2 regions of the Myroides albus genome follow, and region 1 is predicted to be linked to the other one. Evidence: riboswitches for the same ligand, from Rfam matches in the RefSeq annotation. Region 1 holds a riboswitch; the other holds the start of a gene.

The links. A riboswitch is a leader RNA that binds a small molecule or an ion and turns the genes downstream of it on or off. The one in region 1 is predicted to bind cobalamin.
Region 2: another riboswitch for cobalamin. It lies ahead of NWE55_RS08865 (TonB-dependent receptor); the one in region 1 lies ahead of NWE55_RS11670 (acyl-CoA thioesterase).

The regions. Positions count from the first base shown of each region.
Region 1 covers NZ_CP102754.1:2,553,782-2,558,943, forward strand. Annotated here, with positions in the region: gene NWE55_RS11665 (LTA synthase family protein) at 84-2,135, shown strand; cobalamin riboswitch at 2,290-2,481, shown strand; gene NWE55_RS11670 (acyl-CoA thioesterase) at 2,666-3,064, shown strand; gene leuB (3-isopropylmalate dehydrogenase) at 4,146-5,162, opposite strand, start outside.
Region 2 covers NZ_CP102754.1:1,923,724-1,928,885, reverse strand. Annotated here, with positions in the region: gene NWE55_RS08885 (DUF456 domain-containing protein) at 1-122, shown strand, start outside; gene NWE55_RS08880 (hypothetical protein) at 148-471, opposite strand; gene NWE55_RS08875 (DMT family transporter) at 529-1,413, opposite strand; gene NWE55_RS08870 (MepB family protein) at 1,510-1,974, shown strand; cobalamin riboswitch at 2,131-2,315, shown strand; gene NWE55_RS08865 (TonB-dependent receptor) at 2,431-4,500, shown strand; gene NWE55_RS08860 (YncE family protein) at 4,569-5,162, shown strand, end outside.

The DNA.
Region 1 (5,162 bases):
GAAAAGAATGTGGAAACAATATTAATTTAATGTTATCTTATTGTTACTTTTGCTTTTTGAAAAAAAGTAAAACAATTTTTGTAATGAATTTAGATTTGTTCCGTCGTTTAAGTCTAAACGGACTAAAGTATTTTTTATACTTTTTATTTGTTTTTTTCCTCGGTAGATTGAGTTTTTTAATCACCTTCGGGAATTTCACTGATTTGTCTTCATATAAGGTAGGAGTAATAGAGGCTTTTATTGTCGGAGCTCGCTTTGACGTTTCAGCGATCTGTTATGGATTTTTACCAGTTGTTTTATTATGGCTTATATCTTTATTTTTACCCAAGCGCTTTAATATAAGATATAGTCGCTTTTACGGTAGCTTTATCAAGTACTACTTAATCTTTGTATTAGTAGTGTTTTTATCACTTATTATTATAGACTATTTTTTCTATCAGTTTTTCCAATCTCATATCAATCTCTTGTTCTTCGGTATTTTTGAAGATGATACTACAGCTGTTTTGAATTCAGTATGGACGGATTATCCTATCTTCAAAATATTAATTACTTATGTGATTGCAATTGTAGGGTTGTTATTTGTTTCGAAAAGAGTAAAGAAATCATTGGCACGTCCTATAATACAACAGAGTAAAGCTTTATCACTTGTTTTACTATTGTTATTTCCTTTAGTTTTTGTTGGGATGCGTGGAAGTGTAGGAGTGTTTACGCTTCGCAGAGAGCACACCAATATTACAGCTAATGAGTTTGTTAATTCACTGTGTTATAATGCGCTTTATAGTTTAAAGTTTGCCAACTCAGAACGCAAGGAAAATAGGATAAACCCCGATATTGAAAGTGAATTAAAAGCTAATGGTTACGAAAGTTTGCTTGGTGTTTTACAGCACTATAAAGGAGAGCAGCTTGATTTGTTTGACAATAATTTAGAGCGAAAGACTGCCTATAGTGAATTCTTAGAGCAAAATCCTCCTAATGTTATATTCTTACAGATGGAGAGTATGAGTAATCATTACTTTGACATGAATTCAAAAGAATTTAATCTTATCGGAGATCTGGCAGGTCAATTAGATGACCTATACTATTTTAAGAATAGCTTATCAGCTTATAATGGTACGATACAGACTTTGGAGAATTTTATATTAGGTACACCAAAGACGATTATATCCCAATCTGTGTATTTTGACACTCCTTTTAGCAGTGCTATTACACTTCCCTTTAAGAGCAAGGGATACGATACGTATTTCTTGACAGGAGCGAGTATATCTTGGCGTAATATAGATAAGATGCTTCAAAAACAGTCTTTTGATTACATCGAAGGAAAGAATAATATTTTAGAATCCTATCCTGGTGCCGAAGAATTTGCTTGGGGGGTTCACGATGGTTATTTAATGGATTACATTTTAGATAAATTGAAAGTAGATGATGGAAAACCAAAATTCATTTTTGGTTTGACAATCAGTAATCATACGCCTTTTGTTGTTCCTAAAAGTTACACAACGCAACCTATCGTCATGCCAGATAGTTTAAAACAAAAGATAAGAGTTGATGAGCAAACAGCTTATGCCAACTTTTACTCTCATCAATATGGTGCTGCAATGCTTGCTAAGTTGATTGAAGAAGTTAGGAACTCTCCATTAGGTGAGAATACCATAATAGCAGCTTCTGGAGATCACAATATTCGCCAAGTTTTCGAATATTCTCCTGAAGAAGGTTTCCTCAAGCGAAGTGTGCCTATTTTGTTTTATATTCCAGAGAAGTATAAACCAAGTAATTTTGATCAAGAGAGAGTATCTTCTCATAAAGATATATTTCCTACCCTTTTTAATTTGAGTCTATCTGAAACCATTTATACGTATACAGGGGATAATTTATTTGGCAATGAGAGCAAATATCACTTTGCTATTAATGATTACAATTTTATAGCAGATTCAATCGGAGCTGTTGCAATAGAGAATAATCAACCCTATTACTATACATGGTCAAATTCGTCACAGAAGCGAAAGTTAAAGATTGACGAGGCAAATTCTACTCATGCTAAGTATATGTTAGAAAAGATGAAATCATTTACTACGATGAAGACGATTAAGATTTATCAAGATATCAATAAGGCACAAGAACTTAAAAAACAACTTTAGCCTTGGAAAGAGACTCAGTTGGGTCTCTTTTTTTTGCTGTATGGCGAAGAAGTCCTTCTGATTGGTCAGTAGGTAGGTCAGTAATTTTAAGCTATAAGATAGTTTATTTGCAAAGTTTGCTTATCTTCGCTGTCAAGATTCCAAAATAGGAATTAAAATATCAACAAAGAAAGGTTATACTTAGCTGTATACGAAAAGGGAATCGTGTGTAAATCACGAACTGTCGCGCAACTGTAAGTAACTTAAAATTCTTTACCCTCATAGTGTTCCACTGTCTATGTGTAGATGGGAAGGACGGTAAAAGAATGTTACAAGTCAGGAGACCTGCCTATCTTTAGTAGACCATGCTTTCGCGGTTTAGAGCTTATGTCAGAGTTGAATATCCTTAATGCAATCATTGTTTTTACAATGGTGTTTTTATTGTATTCACTTCTCTTTTCATTTGTTTCCTTTCCCAATTTATTATTGTTTACTAATTATAGGGTTCCTTTATTTCTCATCTGATATTTTATCAATATAAGTTTGAATTAATGGTAGTATCTGAATCAATCGAATTACAAATGCAACAAGCTGAAACACGTGTTTTTAAAGTGGTGTTTCCTGAAATAATAAATCATCATAATACGATGTTTGGGGGTAGGGTAATTTTGATGATGACAGAAACTGCTTTTATGACAGCTACGCGTTTTTGCCGCAAGAACTTTGTAATTGTCAATGCTGATAAAATTGATTTTTTAAAGCCAATACCTGCTGGTTCACTGATTGAAATGGTAGGTAATGTCGAGTCAATTGGCAATACAAGTATTCGCATTCGCGTGAATGTATTTAGAGAAAAAATGAAAGATATCGAACGCGTTGAAGTAGTTAGTGGTGTATTTACCTTAGTTGCTATCAACGATGATAATAGACCAGTTCGAATCTTAGATTAAGATATTTAAAATAATAAATTGTGTAAGCATCTTACATTTTTTAGTTTTTGGTAGAAAAATAGCTCCGTTAAGGGGCTATTTTCATTTTGTACTTTACAAAAAGTAGTTTATTTCGAATTCATATCAAAAGACCAAAACTAAGTAAAATGAACTTTTACTTTAAAAGGATAAACTCTTGATTCTTATTTCTCTTTACCTAATACGAATGAATTTGTTATTAGCATTAATAGAACCAGTAGTCTCATTAATGTTTTAATTACTAAAGAAATGAATATTTGGCTTGTCGTGTTTGTTTTAAGCTTCTAATGTGCTTTAGTAATGCTTTTTGATGTTTTTGAATTAATGAATGCACTTAATCTTAATTCTTTCTTGTTGGTTGTAACACTGAGATACTAATTATGAGCTCCTTTACTTCAATAAGTAGAAGTGTTTTCTTAGGACTTTCTTGCGGTTTCCTTGCAGTTTCTTGGGGGTTTTCCTCGCAAAAGGGGGTGTTTTCCGAAGAAAACCCCTAGCATACCGCAAGAATACCTAAAGGAAGTGCGATCAACTTAGTACCTAATCACTCTTGTAGTAGCGATGTTTTTTGGCTAACTACCTTAAAAATGTAGTCAATCAGTTTTCTTTTACAGTAAAGTTTCAATTGCTCGATATCACTTTAGCTGTTTATTTAGTAGTTTAATGAAGAAATTGCATACGTAGTTTGACTGATTTTTCTCGTTGTAAAATGTCTTCATATACTGACGTATTGTGAAAGCAGTTTAAAGTGAATTGTACTGAAGGAGATTGATTCGCGCAATTGTCTTTTCCTTTGAAAATGTTTTACTGTTAGGCTTTTATTTCTTCTATTTGAGTACTGTTGAAGGTGGGTATTGCGAAAGAAGGTAAGAACTGTTTTTGTACTGCGGCACTTTGTAATAGTGGGGAGAACTGTTCTTTTACATTTTCTTCAAAGACTTTTTAAGCTGATCCGACATTTCTACTATTGTAATGTATAAAAAACAACAAGTCTACCTTGATTAGAGGTAGACTTGTCCCAAAAACTAGAAGGTTAAAAATAATTTTAACAATATAAGAACTATTATATGATAGTTGACTTGCTGTGAGTCATGTTATCCTGATATCGATGACCCGTTCTAAAACGCACGTGGTTGGCAATTTTATTGCCTACATCAGTTGTACTATAAGTTGATTCTTTGACTAAGTCAGGAGTTAGCACTCCTTCGTTAATTGTGTGTAATACAGCATCTCTAATCGCTTCGGCAGCATCGTGTTCTCCTAAGTGATCTAACATCATTGCACCACTGAGAATAGATGCGATTGGATTGGCAATACCTTTGCCTTTTGCTTGTGGATATGATCCGTGAATAGGCTCAAATAGCGCTGTGTGCGTTCCTATCGATGCAGAAGGTAGTAGTCCAATAGATCCACCGATTACACTGGCTTCGTCTGAAATAATATCACCAAACATATTCTCTGTTAAGATTACGTCGAATTGTTTAGGGTTCAAAATTAGTTGCATTGCTGCATTGTCTACAAACATATATTCAACTTCTACAGTTGGGTATTGAGCTGCTAAGGATTGCACTACTCTTCTCCACAATCTCGATGTTTCTAAAACATTGGCTTTATCAATTAGGGTAAGTTTTTTGTTTCTTTTATCTGCGGCTTGAAAAGCTAGGTGTGCAATGTTTTCGATTTCATCTTGTGAATAGGAGCAAAGGTCTGAAGCAGCTCGCCCATCTGCGGATATACTCTTTTGGCCAAAGTATATCCCACTAATTAATTCACGAAAAATAACTAGATCTGTATTTTGAATAATATTTTCTTTTAAAGGACTTTGGTTAATTAGCTTGTTGTAAGCTTTGACAGGTCTAATATTGGCGAATAACCCTAATTCCTTTCGTAGGGCAAGTAAACCTTGTTCCGGTCTCACTGCAGCATTGGTATCATTGTCATACTTAGGGTCGCCAATAGCACCAAATAACACAGCATCTGTTCTTTTGCATACAGCTATAGTATGCTCTGGTAGGGGCTCATTTGCTTGGTCTATTGCCACTGCTCCAATTAAGGCATTGTGGTAATGTAGCTCAAAAAC
Region 2 (5,162 bases), 630 kb from region 1:
CAGTAGGATCATTTATAGGATTCCTTGCCTCAACTTTCATGAAAGTTTTTGCAGGTATCGTATTCTTTGGTTTAGGAGTTTTTATCATGATTAAAAACTACGCTGTTTGGTTCGGCAACTAATTACTTAACTAACCATTTAACTAACTTACTTTTCAAGCTTCACTCGTATAACATTACCAAAAGAATTACTCATTGATGTCTTGATTTCAGAATTGGTAATGCGCACTTTCAACTCATCGTTAAAACGAACATTTACATCGTTAGTATATTCATCAAAATTACTTACTCGCACATTCATACTACCATCGTCATTCAAAGGAACTAATCCATATCCTAAAGGCGCAGAATTTGGAATACTTCCCTCTGTAGCATGGGCTTTTGGAACAATTGATAAATCTCGAATTACCATTATCAATAAACAACCTGCGATAACAGTTAGTATTGCCTTAGTATAAAAATCTACTTTCATATTTAAAAATTTAATCATTTAAATATAAGGCATTTAAACCAAAAAACAGTGCTTATTCTACTTAATCACTCTCTTTCTAAAAGACCATAAAGGTTTTTCGATAAATGTGATAGCAATACCAAATAGAATTATAACTCCACCGTAAATCATCTTACTTGATATATCCTCATCTAAGAACATCCATGCCAAAAGAGCAGCGATAAGAGCTTGACTTAATAAACTCAACGATACTCTTGTTGCCCTCATATTCTGTGTGGCATAGCTAATTAACAACCAAGCTAACAATTGGCAAACTATCCCCTGTACAACAAGACTTAACCATCCTGCTGTACTAAAGCCAATAAAACTGGAACCACTAATCCAATTAACTATTCCTAAGAAAAGAGAAGAAACAAGCAAACTATAGGTCATAAATGGAATTACACCTACTTCGCCCAATACTTTTTTACTCAATAAGATATAACACGCATATAAGACCCCTGAGAGAATACCCAATCCGAATGGCAAATCAAAAGACAAATTAACAAACACATCTACACCAACAAGTACAACCATTCCTATCAAAGCAAACACCGTCCCTATCCAAAAATTGATACTTGGCTTATTAGTTAAGAAAAAATAGCTTCCTATCCCTACCCAAACAGGTGCTAAATTAGTTAACAACGTCGCTTGTGTCGCGGTAGATCCTTGAATCGCTTGATTCCAAACCGCAATATCAGAACCAAAGAAAATACCGCATAAGACAATATAAAACATCGTTCTACGTGGATAAATATGCAACTTCTTAGTAATAAAAGCATAAGGAACCACAAATAGTGCGGCAATTGCCATACGATAAAAAGCAGAAATTAGACTTGGAGTCAAATTCATCTTTACAATGACAGGGAAAATTGAAATACACAGAATCCCAATAAACAATGCAATTCTCGGTTTTGAAAACATGGTACTATTTTAAATATATTGCAAATAAACAATGATTTTACAAAATTTACGACAACAATAATTACTTTTACTTTTTATCCTCAAATTTATATAATAATGGCTTCTATTCCATCCTTCTTAAAGACACTGCAAGGTGTACTAAACATTTCTACTCAAGCAATACCATGTGATTTTAAGTTCCCAAGAGAAACAAGTGAATACAATGCCTGTTCATTTACGTTAGAAAACAAAAATATTATTTATAGAAAAGCGAAACTAACTCCTAAAAAAGTAGGCCTTTTTGTGGCAATATGGGAACGTGATGAGGATGGACAAACAAGACCTTATTCTAACGATGACGATTTTGACTTCCTTTTAATCGATATCGATTCTCCTTCCATCAAAGGGTTCTTCCTTTATCCCAAAAACACATTAATTGAATTGAATATTATCTCCTCAGAACAAACCCAAGGTAAAAGAGGCATGCGTGTCTACCCCACTGCTGAAGATAATATGAATAAACAAGCAACAAAAACGTATAAAAGTCACCTACCCTATTTCCACACTGTTGAAAACAATTAGATAATATAATTACTTTCTTCAAAAAATAAAAAGAGGAATATCCATACCCTTATCTACAAAAAGCAATAGGTTACTTAGTCATCAAGCTTTGAAAGACCTTATTTTTCTGATAGTATGCTACTTAATTCCTTTTTCAAATGAGTTTTTTACATATATTTGTATCAATCAAGGTGGTTTATTAGAATAATAATAAAAAGGGAATTAGGTGAAAGTCCTAAACAGACCCGCTGCTGTAAGCTCATAAATTTAGCAAACCTCGTTGTCCACTGTATTGGCCTAATATGGGAAGGACGTTTGTATAAAGAGTAAGTCAGAATACCTGCCATCTATTGATTGCTGTTTAATGTTTTCGGGTATAAAACAAACACGCTACAACACTTCCCCTAATTTAGGGACTAATGTTTTATGCGTCTGTATTAGCCCAAAGGTATTAGACTAAATATTAGCCCAAAAACTATGAAATTAAAATTCTGCTTATTGTCTATTGCCTTCCTCTGGGTTGGCAAGGTTACGCTTTTTGCACAAACACAAAAAGACAGTATTACCACATTAAATGAAATTGTCATTCAAAAAGAAGTTTTCAAAGATCTTATACCAGTACAAACACTTTCGGGAGAAGCTCTCGAACGACTTAATAGCCATAGTGTAGCAGATGCCCTACGCTACTTTTCTGGAGTAAAAATTAAGGATTACGGTGGCATGGGAGGACTTAAGACGATAGATGTTCGAAACATGGGAACGCACCACGTAGGAGTCTTCTACAATGGTATACAGATTGGAAACGCACAAAACGGTATTGTGGATTTAGGTAAATTCTCTCTTGACAATGTAGAGGCAATAAAACTATATAATGGACAAAGGAGTACTATCTTCCAGTCTGCAAAAGAATATGCCTCAGCATCTACAGTCTATATCCAAACTAAAAAGCCTGTTTTCACAGAGGGAAAAGATGTTAACCTATCAGCGAAGTATAAAGCTGGTAGCATTCAATTAACCAATCCTTCCATTCGTACAGAATACAAAATTAACGATAATGTTAGCACTACTATAAGTGCAGAATACATGCATTCTAACGGCCGTTACAAATTCAGACAAAAGCGACATAACCTAAATGGGACAGTCGCTTACGACACAGTCGGACATCGCCTGAATAGCGACATAGATGCTTACCGAATTGAAAATTCTTGGTATGGTAAAGACGATAAAAACACATGGTCTGCAAACCTATATTACTATCAATCAGATAGAGGTCTTCCAGGAGCTGTTATCAAGAAAAGTGACGTTACCTTAGAAACCGAGAACATCAACGAGCGTCAAATTGACAAAAACTTTATGGGACAAGCTGAATGGACAAGATATGTATCTGATCGATACCAGTTTCTGCTAAAAGCTAAGTTTGCCTATGACCTTATGAATTACACCTCTCGTAAAACGGTAGATTTTCAAGGAGAGGAGGTTACCTATAACCCCCAATTTGACAATACCTTCTACCAACAAGACTGGTATATATCTGCAGCTCATCTGTATAAAATTAGCCCTATATGGGAAGTTTCACTTTCTACAGACCTGCAATACAACAAACTAAATGCTACACGAAAAGGACAAGGTACTTTATTCTCCTATCCTGAAAGATATACTTTTATGACTGCCTTTGCAACTTCGGTTGATTTAGGTAAAGTAAAAGCACAAGGAAACATACTGGGAACCTTTACGAATGAAAAAGTGCGTCACAATTTCAAAGCACCAAATAGATCTGTCTGGGCTCCTTCCCTATTTGTAAGTTACAAACCTTGGAATGAACACAATCTAAACATTCATGCTTTTTACAAATACATCTTTCGACTTCCAACTTTCAATGACCTCTACTATACACAATTAGGAACGTCAAACCTAAGACCTGAAATATCAAGGCAATTTAACTTAGGGATTAATTACAATAAAGCACTTAACCACTCTTTCGTCAAAGAATTTCGCGTTTCAGTAGAATCTTATTATGCAAATATCACAGACAAAATCATAGCATCTCCTACTTCAAGTATGATGCGATGGATGATGACTAACCTTGGTAAGGTAGAAAACTACGGAATTGAATCAGCAGTAGGAACTACATTAAATATACTTCCTGACTTAGACTTAGGAATTAACCTTACCTACGAATACACAAGCTCGAAAGACAAGAGTTTAACACTATACGGAAAACCGTCATATTATGGAGATCAAATACCATATGCTCCTTGGCATTCTGGATCTTCGATAGTCGAATTAAACTACAAAGATTGGGGACTTAACTACAGTTTTATTTATGTAGGTAAGCGATATAATGGCAATAAAAACAACATAAAACGCAATGAAATACAACCTTGGTATACTCATGATATTTCACTTCAAAAGAGCTTTAAATGGAAAGATTATAAATTCAAAGCTATCGTTGAAGCAAATAACTTAGCGAACCAATATTATGAGGTCGTAACAAATTTCCCAATGCCTGGGCGTAATTTTCGTTTTACTTTAAGCATTGATTTATGATAAGAATAAAAAAACTTTTAACCGTTTTCTGTTTAACGCTCTTAGTTATAAGTTGCCGAAAAGATGAAATGATATTCACATCGGACAGCTCTAACGTTTCTATACCTACAAACAACGAAGAGTACAGTGGGTTTTACCTCCTAAACGAAGGTAATATGGGGATGAATAGAGCTTCTATAGATATGTTTACCTACGATACGGGTGTATATACCAGAGACATTTTCTCTGAAAGAAATCCCAACATCACAAAAGAGCTTGGCGATGTTGGCAATGACATCAAAATCTATGGAAGTAAAGTATATGCTACAATTAACGTTTCAAACTTTGTAGAAGTATTCGACGTAGCTACAGGAAAACACATCAAACAAATACATGTCCCTAACTGCCGCTATTTGAACTTTAAGGACGGAAAAGCTTATGTGAGTTCTTACTCAGGCAAGGTGGAGATAAATCCAAATGCAGAGATAGGATTTGTAGCCGAAATAGACACCCTTTCTTTAGAGGTGACAAGAAAAGTAGTTGTTGGATACCAGCCTGAGGAAATGGTTATAAAAGACCACAAACTATATGTAGCAAATTCGGGAGGATATCGTGTACCAAATTACGATACAACGGTATCTGTAGTGGATTTGAACACCTTTGAGGAAATTAAGAAAATAGAT